DNA from 4 places in the Lysinibacillus sp. GJ-1 genome. Region 1 is predicted to be linked to each of the others. Evidence: riboswitches for the same ligand, from Rfam matches in the RefSeq annotation. Region 1 holds a riboswitch; each other region holds the start of a gene.
What was found. A riboswitch is a leader RNA that binds a small molecule or an ion and turns the genes downstream of it on or off. The one in region 1 is predicted to bind cobalamin.

Region 1 (3,176 bases):
GTGGTGTTGTACCGATGGAAAAGCAAGCAAGACTATTGCGTGACACGTGTGGTCGCTTGTATCAGGCGTTATTTGCAGAAGCACAACAAGTAAATCGCATTTGGTATGGCATTGCAGAACGTATTAAATAAACGAGTTTAGGCTTCAGTAGAATACTTGTAGAAAAGAGGAAATGGAATGAATCGACAAAAATTAATGAGTTTGACATTAACAGCCATGGTTGCGGCGATTTGTGCAGTTGGGGCAGTTATTAAAATTCCGTCTTTTGTATCATCGGCGGCACTCGACTCAGCGCCAGCATTTTTAAGCGTTGCCTTTTTATCGCCTGTATTGGCAGGAGTAGCAGGGTTAATAGGTCATTTGATTACAGCATTGACATCTGGTTTTCTACTTGGACCTTTGCATCTTATTATTGCGGTCGAAATGTTTATTGTTGTATGGCTATTCGGTGTGATGCACAAAAAAGGTATGCATTTTTGGAAATGGCCGGTAGCGCTTATATTAAACGGTGTGATCGCACCACTCCCATTTTATTTCATCATTAGTCCAGCGTTTTTCTGGGGCTCATTAGCGAGTATTTTCATGGCAACTGTCATCAATTTATTGATTGTAGCTGTCGTGATGCCAATACTCTCGAAAGTGTTTGTTCGTAAGGCAGGGCGAGCAAATTGAGAAATGCAGTAAAAATAGGGAATCTGATTGTTACAACAGATAATGCTGCAGCCATCGGAGAAAAACCTCAAGATGTCGTATCGGCTCCGGATACATTAACTGCTTATTTAACTGGGCGCGTCACTTTTCTAGAACAGCTTGCAGCCGATGCCCTACCCAGTCATATTATTCTTGCCAACTTTTCAGGCGATGAGGCGTGGTCTCGTTATGTCGTAGGACTTGCGCAAGTCTTTGAAGAAGCAGGTCTACCATGTCCACCTGTAAATGGCAGTTCAGAATCCAATATGCCGACTGTGCAATCGGGATTATCTGTAACAATGTTAGGTGAAATGCAAACAAGGTCGTCATTTGCTCGTGACAACCTGATTTGGTATACGTATGGACTGCCACTCGTTGGCAATGAAGTGCTTGCGCAGCCTGAAGATGTGGCCCAACTACAGCCCATTTACCAAGCTTGGCGCGAGGAAATTGTGCAACAAGTTTGGCCGGTAGGTTCTCAAGGCTTACAAGCAGAATTTTTAAGACTTTTTGGTCAGCAACAAATTAAAAGTTCGCTGGATGTAGGAAAAACAGCAGGGCCATGTGCGGTAATTTTACTAGGAATTAATCCAAAAAAAGAGCAACTGGCACAAAAAATTTTTACTAGAAATTTTGAGAAACTGCGTAAAACTGCATTGGAATAGGGCTTGCTTCGAGCAAAAGTAGCGTTTTCGAGAATACAAGGGGCAAAACGCCTATTGAAACGTTAAACACAATATGTTAGATTTGTTTAGGAGTTAAAACACTATATATAGTATATTGGACAAGCGGTACCAGTATGGTTTAAAAGGGAATTCGGAAATAGAGATATCTAAAGCCGAAGCTGTCCCCGCAACTGTAAGTGCTGACAAATAATTAGGATGCCACTGTGAAAGAACGGGAAGGCAATTATTTGAAGGAAGCATGAGCCAGGAGACCTGCCGAGTTGTTCAAGACAGCAACACATCTTCGGGGATTGAGAAGTGGAGGCGAGAGATTTGTCCACTTCGATGTGTACATGTCCTTCATTTCCATTTCCGATTTTACAGCGATTACGCAACCGAAACAGGGTGTGTAATCGCTTTTTTGTGTGCGCTGATAGAAAGGGAGAGAATGGGAATATGACAATTCAAATCGAACAGCAGATGGCTAAGTTAAAGAAAAGTTACACAGAGGAGGAGCTTGAAAGCTTTGTAAGATTATCGGATAGATGGCTACGAAAAAATGACAATGCAACATTTGAAGCTTGGGCGGATGCGATGATTTTACAAACACTTAGTCTTATTGATGAGGAAGAGCCATATTGGACATTTGTTGCTGCCCAAATTTACTTAGAAAAATTGTATGATCAATTTGCTACCCGTCGTGGTGTTGGGGTGGAAGATGTCTATAAGGTATTTCCAGAGCAACTTGCTCGCTATACCGAGGCAGGGCTTTATCACGATTGTTTAACGACGAAGTATAGTGAACTAGAGCTAGTCGAGCTTGCGTCTTATCTTGAACAGAGTCGTGATGAGCTGTTTACGTATATCGGTTTAAAAACGTTAATGGACCGCTATGTTGTGCGTGATTATACAAAAACACCTGTAGAATTACCGCAAGAGCGTTGGATGGTCATTGCAATGACATTGATGCAAGATGAAACGGAAAACCGCTTAGAAAAAGTACGAGAATCGTATTGGGCGATGAGTAATTTATATATGACGGTTGCAACACCGACATTGTCGAATGCCGGAAAAACGCATGGTCAGCTTTCAAGCTGCTTTATTGATACGGTAGATGATAGTTTACAAAGTATTTATGATACGAACACCGATGTTGCAACATTATCGAAATACGGGGGCGGTATAGGCGTTTACATGGGGAAAATCCGTAGTCGTGGCTCCTCTATCAAAGGGTTTAAAGGCGCATCTAGTGGGGTACTGCCATGGATCAAACAGCTTAATAATACAGCGGTGTCAGTGGATCAGCTTGGTCAACGCCAAGGCGCAATCGCCGTATATTTAGATGTGTGGCATAAAGATGTCTTTACGTTTTTAGATTTACGTTTAAATAATGGAGACGAACGATTACGCGCACATGATATTTTCACTGGTTTATGTTTACCGGATATTTTTATGGAAGCGGTCGAAGCGCGTGGAGAGTGGTATTTATTTGACCCACATGAAGTACGTGAGGTAATGGGCTTCTCACTTGAAGATTGTTATGATGAGCAAAAAGGACAAGGCTCTTTCCGAGATAAATATGCGTCGTGCATTGCCAATCCACTATTAAGTCGAGAAGTGGTGCCGGCAATCGATATTATGAAGCGTATTATGCGTTCACAGTTGGAAACAGGTGTACCATTTATGTTTTACCGCGATGAAGTAAATCGCATGAATCCAAATAAGCATGAAGGGATGATTTATAGTTCAAATTTATGTACTGAAATTTTCCAAAACATGTCGCCGACGCAATTCGAATCCATTACGTTAGAAGATGATGTG
Region 2 (3,176 bases), 500 kb from region 1:
TTTCCCACAAGAACTGTTTTTTCCTCACCTGTCACCAAGTCATAGACATATGCATTTAAATATGTTGGATTTTCTTTCGAAGATGTATAATAAAGCTTGTTCCCATTTTCAGATAAAATGGGCACAGAATTGCGAGTTCCTTCTTCATAAATAATTTTTTTCATTGTTCCACCTTGAAGTGGAATTCCATAAAATTGCGTATTTTCGTCCCCATTCCTGTCAAAACCAGCAATGATAAACCGTCCTTGTTTGTCATAGATAAGCCCTTGGCAGCTTTGGTCAATGAAAGTAAGCTGTGTCGGGAACGTATTTGGTAAATTCATCGCCCATAAATTATACTTGCCACTTAAATTTGTACTGAAAACTAGCTGTTTTTCATCTGGACTCACCGCAAAATCACCAATCGAAAATGTTCGTAAAAACTGTTCTACATCTGGTTTAGAAAAAGATATCAAATTCAACACTCCTTACTTATTTTAAATTGCGTGAAAAGTCTATCTATTTATAAAATATCATTATTACACTTCAATGTATAATAAATATGATAAGAAAATGTACTATATGCTATGATTTTACCTTCTGTTTATCATAAAAAAATAAAGAAACTTCCTGATTGATAAATTTCATAGGATTATCTTTAAAGATAACTGCTTCTCCTCAAAAAGCTTCATATTCCCTGAGTAGTAAAGCTTATCTCCCTTCTCTTCCCTACAATATTTTAGAAATCTGTCCCTAGTTTTACTCAATATTGCGATCTACTACATAACTTGTAATAGCTTTAACAATCGGAAGAGTGGGATATCTATCGGTTTCTTCTTGCGATTATAACTTATATACATAAACAAAAATAATGGAGGTAACTCCATTATTCGATAAGGAATATCTATCCTTTTTATTTAACTATTTGGAAAATGAGGAAAATATGTTAAAATAAACATCAAGTGAATAGCAATTGCAGAATAAAGGTGCTCTTTTAAGAGCTTAATAGGGAATTCGGTGCAAAGCCGAAGCTGTTTCCGCAACTGTAAGTGTAGATGACTACAGAAAATACCACTGTCAAACGGGGAAAAATGCCCCCAGTAGATGGGAAGGTTCTGAATAGGATACACGAGCCAGGAGACCTGCCTTTATTCCATCGTATTAACTCTCTTCGGAAGCTAGGAGAACTTACGGCAAATAGATGGACAGGCATATTATTTTATTATGCTCCTTTTCTGTTTACCTTGGATGCTTCCCTTTTTTAAGAGAAGCATCTTTTTTATTGGAGTTAATCGCAAAAACTTTCACTACAATAAAATTAGGAGGTTTTCAAAATGGTTACTTTTAAAAAATGGTGGCATATAGCGTTCGCTTTTCTTTTAGCTGTTTCGCTATTATCACCGACAGCAAGTGCAACAACAGTATTACAACCTACAAAACAAGAGGCACAAATTGCAACATTCGATGTCCAATTAGCTGTTGACGGTTTATATGGCTCCATCCTACCAGCAGCAACAGAGATTGTCTCAACTGGAACTACGGCATTATCACTAATGGAAAATACATTAACAGCAAACGGTATTCCATATATAGTTACTATTCATCCTATCTATGGTCCTTATCTTGAATCTGTTGATGGGCGAGCTAGTGGCAGCTTAAATGGTTGGGATGGTTGGGTATACACTGTAAATGGTATTAGCCCAACTGTTGGTTTAGATGCTTATAAATTAGAGCCTGATGATAAAGTTCATATTTATTATACGACATGGGCTAAGCTGGGCACTGCTAGCACAGTGGATGTAGGACAAATAAATCCAAAGGTTACTGTGGATTTAACGGGTGACCTATTTCTAACAAATGCCTCTAATATTGCTAATTGGACAATTAACACAGGTACTACAGCGTTAACAGCTCAATCAATTACTGTCAACACAGATCAACAAGCAGTTATCACATTTTCTGGTCAAGCTGCAGAAGGTGGTATCTCGATTACAGCCTCTGCAAATGCACTACTTGGTGGTTCAACAAGTGAACCATTAACTATTGACGTCACACCCAATAACTAAGTAATTAAGTACTGAAAAAGTGAATCCATTTTAAAGAAATGCACTTTTTCAGTACTATTGTTTTTTTAGATATAACTAGCAACATCTCTAAAGGAAGTGAGTTTTCAAATGGATATTTTTAAAAAGCAAATACATTTAGTCATTATCTTTATTTTAATATTTTCGCTATTATCCCCTGCTGCCACTGGCAAAGCACAGCAACTTGAAGGAGAAACGTACGAGCAAAACACTTCAGACATAAATAACACAGAATTAGACAATCCAAATGAACAATTAACTATTACGCCATTAATAGAGAATGCGCCGAATACAATTAGTGATATTCAATTAAATACCACAGGACCTTTATTTTTAACAATTGGAGAAACATCGCAACTTGCTGTAGCTAGCTCAACAACAGAAGATAGTACCCTAATTGAATGGTCATCGAGTGCTCCTACAATTACAACAGTTGACAATCAAGGATTAGTTACAGCGATTTCAATTGGGGATGCTCAGATTAACGCAAAAGTTGGTGAAGTATCTAAGGCAATTGATGTATATGTTATTACACCTGAAGAACAAAACTTTATAAATTTGGTAAATAGCCTTCCAGAAATTATAGTTACTGATGAGGTAACAGAACTACAATTAACAGCAGCTCGCAAAACATATAGTGCATTAACACTAGATCAAAAGAAAAAAGCATTAATAAGTAATTACAATAACAAACTTGGTGAAAAAGAAAGCCAACTGGTAGAAGCCTTCATTAATTCTATTCCTTCATTTGATACATTAGATGAAGCAATTGCTCAACAATTAATAAATGCTCGTACGAAATGGAACACTTTACTACTAAATGAAAAAAAGAAACTAGTGCAAATAGAGGCTATCTTAATAGAGAAGGAACTGAAATACGTCGGACTTTTAATTTCTACTATTTCGTCATTAGAAATAAGCAATGAAGAGTTAGGTTCACTATTCAATACTACTCGTAAAATATACAAAGGAATACCAGCACAGCAAAAAGTAAATGTAACAAATTACCAAAATCTTGTAGATAAAGAAATTGAATATGTTTTATATTTAATTGACTCTCTTCCTGAAACAATTCAGATTGCTGATGAGGCAACAAAAAAACAATTAGAAGAA
Region 3 (3,176 bases), 190 kb from region 1:
AGATATTAAAAAAATGACAGAAATGATTACAACGATTACAGATCAAACGAATTTACTTGCTCTAAATGCTGCGATTGAAGCGGCACGTGCTGGAGAACATGGGAAAGGTTTTGCGGTCGTTGCGGAAGAAGTTCGTCATTTAGCAGAGCAATCCAAGCATTCTGCTATTCAAATTGTGGACCTTGTAGTAGGTATTGAAAATGATACGAAACAAGTTGCTGTGGCTGTGGAAGAAGACTTGAAAAATGTTCAACAGGGGGTCTATGTCATTGATGAAGCAACAAAATCTTTTGGCAATATTTCGCAGCACGTGAGCCAAATGACTGACCAACTCGAAGGCATTTCGACAACTGTAAATTACTTGTCAAATCGTGCAAATGAGGTAGCTAATCTCGTGTCAACAATTGCAGGGGGTATGGATCAATTGTCCAGCTATACAGAAGCTGTGCTACAGTCAATGGATGAGCAAACGGCTTCCATGCAAGCAGTCAATCAAGTTTCACAGGAATTAACGATACAGGCTGATGATTTACAAAAGATTACAAATCAAATTCATGTATAAATTAACAACGGATAGTTATTTAGGTGATAGATAGTCATTTTAGCAAGTGCACATACATTTAGGCTGCTGTTTGACTTTAAAATACCACTACTTTACAATATAATGTAATAGTTTAGTAGGAATTTTCCAATAAATTCCTTAACAACTGAATAGCGTGTAGTAAGAGGTGTAAATTGCATGCAATTTACTTAAAAGGGAAGTCGGTGCAAATCCGACGCTGTCCCGCAACTGTGAATGTGAGCGTCTTTTCAAATTATGACCACTGTCAAACGACGGGAAGGTGAAAAGAAGCGATGACCATAAGTCAGGAGACCTGCCTGTTACGAGTACACACCATAAACCTACGAGGAATAGGAGGTGGCATGTTGACAAAACAGAATAATCTGTTCGTCACAGTACGTCAAACGACCAACACCAAAGGATGTAAAGGGATACGGCATCAAGCCAAATCGCTTCCATTGGTGCACTGTTTGATGTTATCGGATGAATGATATTTTTTAAGTACGATAGCCATAATCACGGATTTCCTCTACATTTGTAGGAAATCCGTATTTTTTATGTAATCGATACCTTTGTTTTGAAAATATGTACGAGAAGAGGTGCAAGTATGACAAAAATTCAGGTATGTTCAACACGAGAAAAGAAAAATGTTGATATGAAGATTTGTAAGCAACCGCGCATGGAAGTTGCCAAGCAACGAAAAACGAGAATGGTCATTGAGGCGCTAGTTGATCAGTTTTTAGCTACAGGGCTTATTCCGCACGATCGATTGTTTGACTGCATTTTTTATAATAAAGACATTATTTGGATTCAAAATGATGTCTATGAAGGATACCTATTTGCAAAAGCAAGTGTGGCTGATGAATTGAAAACAAAAAAGAATGGTTTTATGATGTATATGCCGACCAATCCGATTGTTTATGAAGTAAATGAGGAGGCCTATAATTTAATTACACGCATCGATTCAATTCGAGCTAAACCCAATCTGGATCGCCTGAATGTAGAGCCAAAACCTATTTTAAGTGCTGCAAGAGTCAATGATTTACTATGTTCGATGGTAATGCGTTTTTATCAGACGTATTTGCAAGACTTATCGATATTAATTCAAGAAAATCAAGATTATAGTAAAATACAACATTTAATAGACTATGTTGAGCGTGAATATGCTCAGTTTTTACAAAGTGTAAAAGAATTAAATGATTATCATTTAAATTGGCATCCGCGTGGTAATGGTCATCAATTGTTGCTGCAACGCATTGAGCAATTACAGATTTTAAAAAGTAAACCTGGGTCGGTTCTTGTGGATTTCTCAAATCATCATGGGTATGTGATTGTGGAGTCAGCGAATTCTTTGAAAAGGAAAACGAAAAAAGCGTTGTAAATTTTTATATCTGTATCGATATGCATACTATGCAATATTCGATTTTTTTCTGAAAGGCATCGAGAAATTTCGATGCCTTTTTATTTTATAGACAATGCATGGCTGCTTTTGCCTCATACCATGGAACTGCATAGCCTTTTCCTTTTGCACAAAAAATACTTGACGACGTATAGTCAGGATCAGCCTGTTTATTATAATTGATTTGTGCGATTATTGCCTCGCTATTATGACATATATCATAGCCATCGAATTGTAAAGATAAAGAGCCTTTGCCGTTTGTGTAAGTAGCAAAAGTAGTACTATAGTGCATAAATGTTGCAACTGGTACACGTCCTGTTAAAATGACTTGCTCCTCTGACAAGATCGGTGAGTCAAAAGTACCGTCTGCTTGTTGAATATCGTTCATCATTCAGTAGATAAAATCATTGGACGCTTTCATTTTGAAGCGGTAATAGGGCTCAAGTAAGATATTTTCGGCTTGTTCTAGCCCTTGTCTTAATGCACGGAAAGTAGCTTCCCGAAAATCTCCTCCTTCGGTATGCTTGATATGAGCTCGTCCTGTCAACAGTGTAAAGCGAATATCAGTAACAGGAGAACCAGTTAATAAACCGTGATGCTCGCGTTCAAATAAATGTTTTTCGATAAGGCGTTGGTGACCTACTGATAAATCATCAGCATGACAGGCATTAACAAACGTATTCCCAGTTCCGCGGATGTTCGGCTCCATGAATAAGTGTACCTCGGCATAATGCTTGAGCGGTTCGAAATGTCCGTAGCCTGTTACAGTCGTTGCAATAGTTTCCATATACAAAATTTGAGGTTTATCAAAGGTAATAACAAGTGAAAAGCGATTTTTTAATACTTCAGCAAGTACTTCAAGTTGTATGACACCCATAATATGTACATGAATTTCTTGGGATTTTTCTTGCCAAACGACTCGTAACGATGGCTCCTCGGCTTCTAGTAAACGAAAAATCTGTAAAATTTCCTTTATATGCTGTTGCCCTTCATACAGTACTTTTGCTTGTAATGTAGGCACAAGTTCATAAGGTTTTGGGAGTAGTGTACTTCCTAAAATGTCTCCTATCTTCGCCATGCTAAGCCCTTTCACTGCAAAAATGTCTCCTGCTTGTACGGCTTGGGCTGTCTGAAAACGACGCCCATTATACAGCCTAATTTCAGTTATTTTTTCGGTAACATCGCCAAATGCAAAGTCATCACGAGTATGCAATG
Region 4 (3,176 bases), 1.5 Mb from region 1:
GCTATAAATGGCATAAAAGCGGTGACAAAAAGGTTTTAGAATGAGGCTGGGACATAACTAAAAAAATTTAAGGAACAGAGAAAAGGTGTTAGATTGACTGCCATCAATCTAACACCTTTTCTCTTTTGTCCCAACCTCATTATTTTGTCGCTAGCTCGCTATCAGTCACCCATTTATGATTTTTCATTTCTTCACCAGTAGTTGTTAAAGCAAAATCGACCATATAGACAGTCGTTTGTACGGCATCATCAATGCGTACAGTCGCATTTTCCATGCCTGTCATATGGGTAGCATCAGTTTTTACTTCTGATCCTGGTGATAAAGGTGCTTCACCTGGGTCGATTAATTCCTCATGAATCACCCATTTATGATTTTCAATTGTCTTACCACCAGTAGTAGGCTCAAATGAAATAATGTATGCTGTCGTATCGTAAGCGCCGACAATTGTCGCTTCGGCTCCTGTCATTCCTGACATATGGCAATCTGTAAGAATAGCCTTACTGCCGACAGGGAACTTTGGATTTTCGGCTGTTTTTAAAGTGGCTGGAACTTCACCAGAGCTTGAATGATTCATCATGGAATGATCCATTTCATCCCCATGATCCATCTCTTCGCCGTGCTCTGTTTTGTCGCTTTGAGCAGATTCTGACTTCGCTGTATTATCAGCACAAGCTGAAAGTATTAGTAAAGCAATTGCTGCTACTAACATTAGGAGCCGATTTTTATTTAATACCATATGAATTTCCTCCTTCGATTTGGATGTGTCTTTAATGTAGCAAGTAAATGTGCAGAAATGATGGATTTAGTTTGAAATGAGGAAAGATAGATTCCTAAATGAAGGAAATAATAGACTACGATAATGATGTATGATAGAATCGTCATAATTTTAAAATTTCAGATACTAATGGTGTGACGCTTGTAAACACGAGCATCACTTAAAAGGGAAGTCGGTGTAAATCCGACGCTGTCCCGCAACTGTAACGAGGAGTTCTATGATAGTGTAGCCACTGTTTTTAAATGGGAAGGCAATCGTAGATACGATGAATCGAAGCCAGGAGACCTGCCAGTTAGTTCATACCTGTAATGCCCACGAGGATGCAAGCAATTACGGACAATTGATGGATATTTCTCCTAATTTGTTTAGCTAAGGGTATTTCTATGCATGTATGCGTAGAATGCCCTTTTTTATTGCTTCGTCTTTATCATGATTGATAAGGAGTTCATAACCAAATGAATAAAAAATTTATGTTATTTTCTTTGACCCTTTTTCTAGTGCTCATTACGTCTATGACAGTGGCCATTATGATTGGGTCTGTGTCAGTTACGCCGTTACATGTATGGAAGGTAATTCTTTCGAAAGTGCCATTATTCCCTCATGTTATAGAGGCGGATTGGAGTCGTTCGCAAGAGATTATTATATGGCAAATCCGTGTTCCTCGTGTGATCCTGGCGGCTGTTGTTGGTGCAGGCTTAGCGGTTGCTGGTGCTGCTGTTCAAGCACTAGTCCGTAATTCGATAGCCGATCCGTATATTTTAGGTATTTCTTCGGGAGCAACAGTGGGCGCAACGGCTGTCATTATTTTAGGGGCGTTTTCATTTTTAGGTATCTACGCCCTTTCAGTCTCTGCTTTTTTAGGCTCTTTTATGGCAATTGTCTTAGTATTTTTGTTGTCGCGTGTAGGAGGACGTATTTCGATTTTTCGCCTTTTACTAGCGGGGATGGCGGTGTCCTTTATCTTATCTGCCACTTCGAATTTTATGTTAATGATGTCTAAGGAAGAGGGCGGGATTAAAGCCGTTATGTATTGGATGTTAGGCAGTCTCGCAGGAGCAAAATGGAGTAATTTATTTATTCCAGTCATTGTCTTTTTTATCGTATTTGGGTTGTTGTGGCTATACTATCGAAATCTGAATTTATTACTACTTGGGGAAGAAGCAGCCGTCACGTTAGGGGTAAATCTTCAACAGTTTCGCATACAGCTAATAGTACTCGTATCTTTACTGACAGGTGTGCTCGTTGCAGTAAGTGGGTCCATCGGGTTTGTTGGTTTAATTATTCCGCATATCGTACGCTTGTTAGTTGGCTCTAATTATAAACATGTTATCCCCATAAGTGCATTGTTAGGGGGAATTTTTCTAGTTTGGGCTGATGCGTTAGCGCGTGTATTAATAGCCCCAGAAGAAATGCCGATTGGTATTATTACTGCTTTTTGTGGGGGACCATTTTTCATTTGGCTACTACGTCGAAACAATTATTCATTTGGTGAAGGGGATTAAAGGTGATGACATTAGAAGCAAAGGAAGTATCATTCTCCATTCATGATCAGTGCATATTAGAGAAAGTAAGCATTCAAATAAAAGCAAAGCAGTTTGTTGGGTTGATTGGCTCTAATGGTAGCGGAAAGTCTACACTATTAAAAAATATGTATCGTTTATTAAAGCCAGAAAGCGGTACAGTGTTATTAAATGAGCAAGATATATTTAAGCAATCAAGTAAAATCATCGCAAAGAAATTAGCAGTTGTCAGTCAAGAAACGCCTGTGTTGTTCGACTTTCAAGTAAAAGATTTAGTGAGTATGGGAAGAACACCACATAAAAAACTTTTTGAGATGGACAATAAGGAAGACTTTAATATTGTAAAAGAAGCCTTGTCTCAAACAGGTATTGCCCATTTAGAAACACGTAGTTTTAGTTCCCTTTCTGGAGGGGAAAAAAAGAGAGTGATGGTTGCGCGTGCACTTGCACAGCAAGCACAGATACTTATTTTAGATGAGCCGACAAATCATTTAGATATCCACCATCAATTACAACTAATGGATTTAATTCAAACACTGCATTTGACGGTTGTCGCCGCCTTACATGATTTAAATATGGCCGCGATGTACTGCGACTACATTTATGTTTTACAACAAGGTCGTATCGTTCAATATGGTACGCCAGAAGAAGTGTTAACACCTAAGCTGCTGGATGATGTTTTTGGAGTATGCGCCGACATTCAAACACATCCACTAACAGGCAAACCATATTTAACCTATTTAAGTGCCAGTCACTCAAACAATTTTCGAACAATTTCCACATAACACTGCTTAAAGAAATTATCCAATTGCCCTTTGTATAGTTGTGAGATATTCGGGGAACGTTATTTTTGAAAGGATGCGTGATGAATATGGAAGAAG

Region 2: linked by a shared signal. The riboswitch ahead of LO754_RS10600 (DUF4430 domain-containing protein) and the one ahead of LO754_RS13445 (ribonucleoside-diphosphate reductase subunit alpha) in region 1 are both predicted to bind cobalamin.
Region 3: linked by a shared signal. The riboswitch ahead of LO754_RS12220 (hypothetical protein) and the one ahead of LO754_RS13445 (ribonucleoside-diphosphate reductase subunit alpha) in region 1 are both predicted to bind cobalamin.
Region 4: linked by a shared signal. The riboswitch ahead of LO754_RS20945 (iron chelate uptake ABC transporter family permease subunit) and the one ahead of LO754_RS13445 (ribonucleoside-diphosphate reductase subunit alpha) in region 1 are both predicted to bind cobalamin.

The regions. Positions count from the first base shown of each region.
Region 1 is NZ_CP088912.1:2,722,447-2,725,622, reverse strand. Features, by position in the region: gene LO754_RS13460 (bifunctional adenosylcobinamide kinase/adenosylcobinamide-phosphate guanylyltransferase) at 1-131, shown strand, start outside; gene LO754_RS13455 (ECF transporter S component) at 178-672, shown strand; gene LO754_RS13450 (hypothetical protein) at 669-1,355, shown strand; cobalamin riboswitch at 1,463-1,651, shown strand; gene LO754_RS13445 (ribonucleoside-diphosphate reductase subunit alpha) at 1,812-3,176, shown strand, end outside.
Region 2 is NZ_CP088912.1:2,227,444-2,230,619, forward strand. Features, by position in the region: partial or broken gene LO754_RS10595 (S9 family peptidase) at 1-455, opposite strand, end outside; cobalamin riboswitch at 947-1,143, shown strand; gene LO754_RS10600 (DUF4430 domain-containing protein) at 1,314-2,045, shown strand; gene LO754_RS10605 (S-layer homology domain-containing protein) at 2,154-3,176, shown strand, end outside.
Region 3 is NZ_CP088912.1:2,531,594-2,534,769, reverse strand. Features, by position in the region: gene LO754_RS12225 (methyl-accepting chemotaxis protein) at 1-562, shown strand, start outside; cobalamin riboswitch at 710-897, shown strand; gene LO754_RS12220 (hypothetical protein) at 1,170-1,943, shown strand; partial or broken gene LO754_RS12215 (GTP-binding protein) at 2,029-3,176, opposite strand, start outside.
Region 4 is NZ_CP088912.1:4,210,178-4,213,353, reverse strand. Features, by position in the region: gene LO754_RS20955 (response regulator transcription factor) at 1-44, shown strand, start outside; gene LO754_RS20950 (YdhK family protein) at 140-736, opposite strand; cobalamin riboswitch at 889-1,082, shown strand; gene LO754_RS20945 (iron chelate uptake ABC transporter family permease subunit) at 1,231-2,277, shown strand; gene LO754_RS20940 (ABC transporter ATP-binding protein) at 2,283-3,080, shown strand; gene LO754_RS20935 (hypothetical protein) at 3,167-3,176, shown strand, end outside.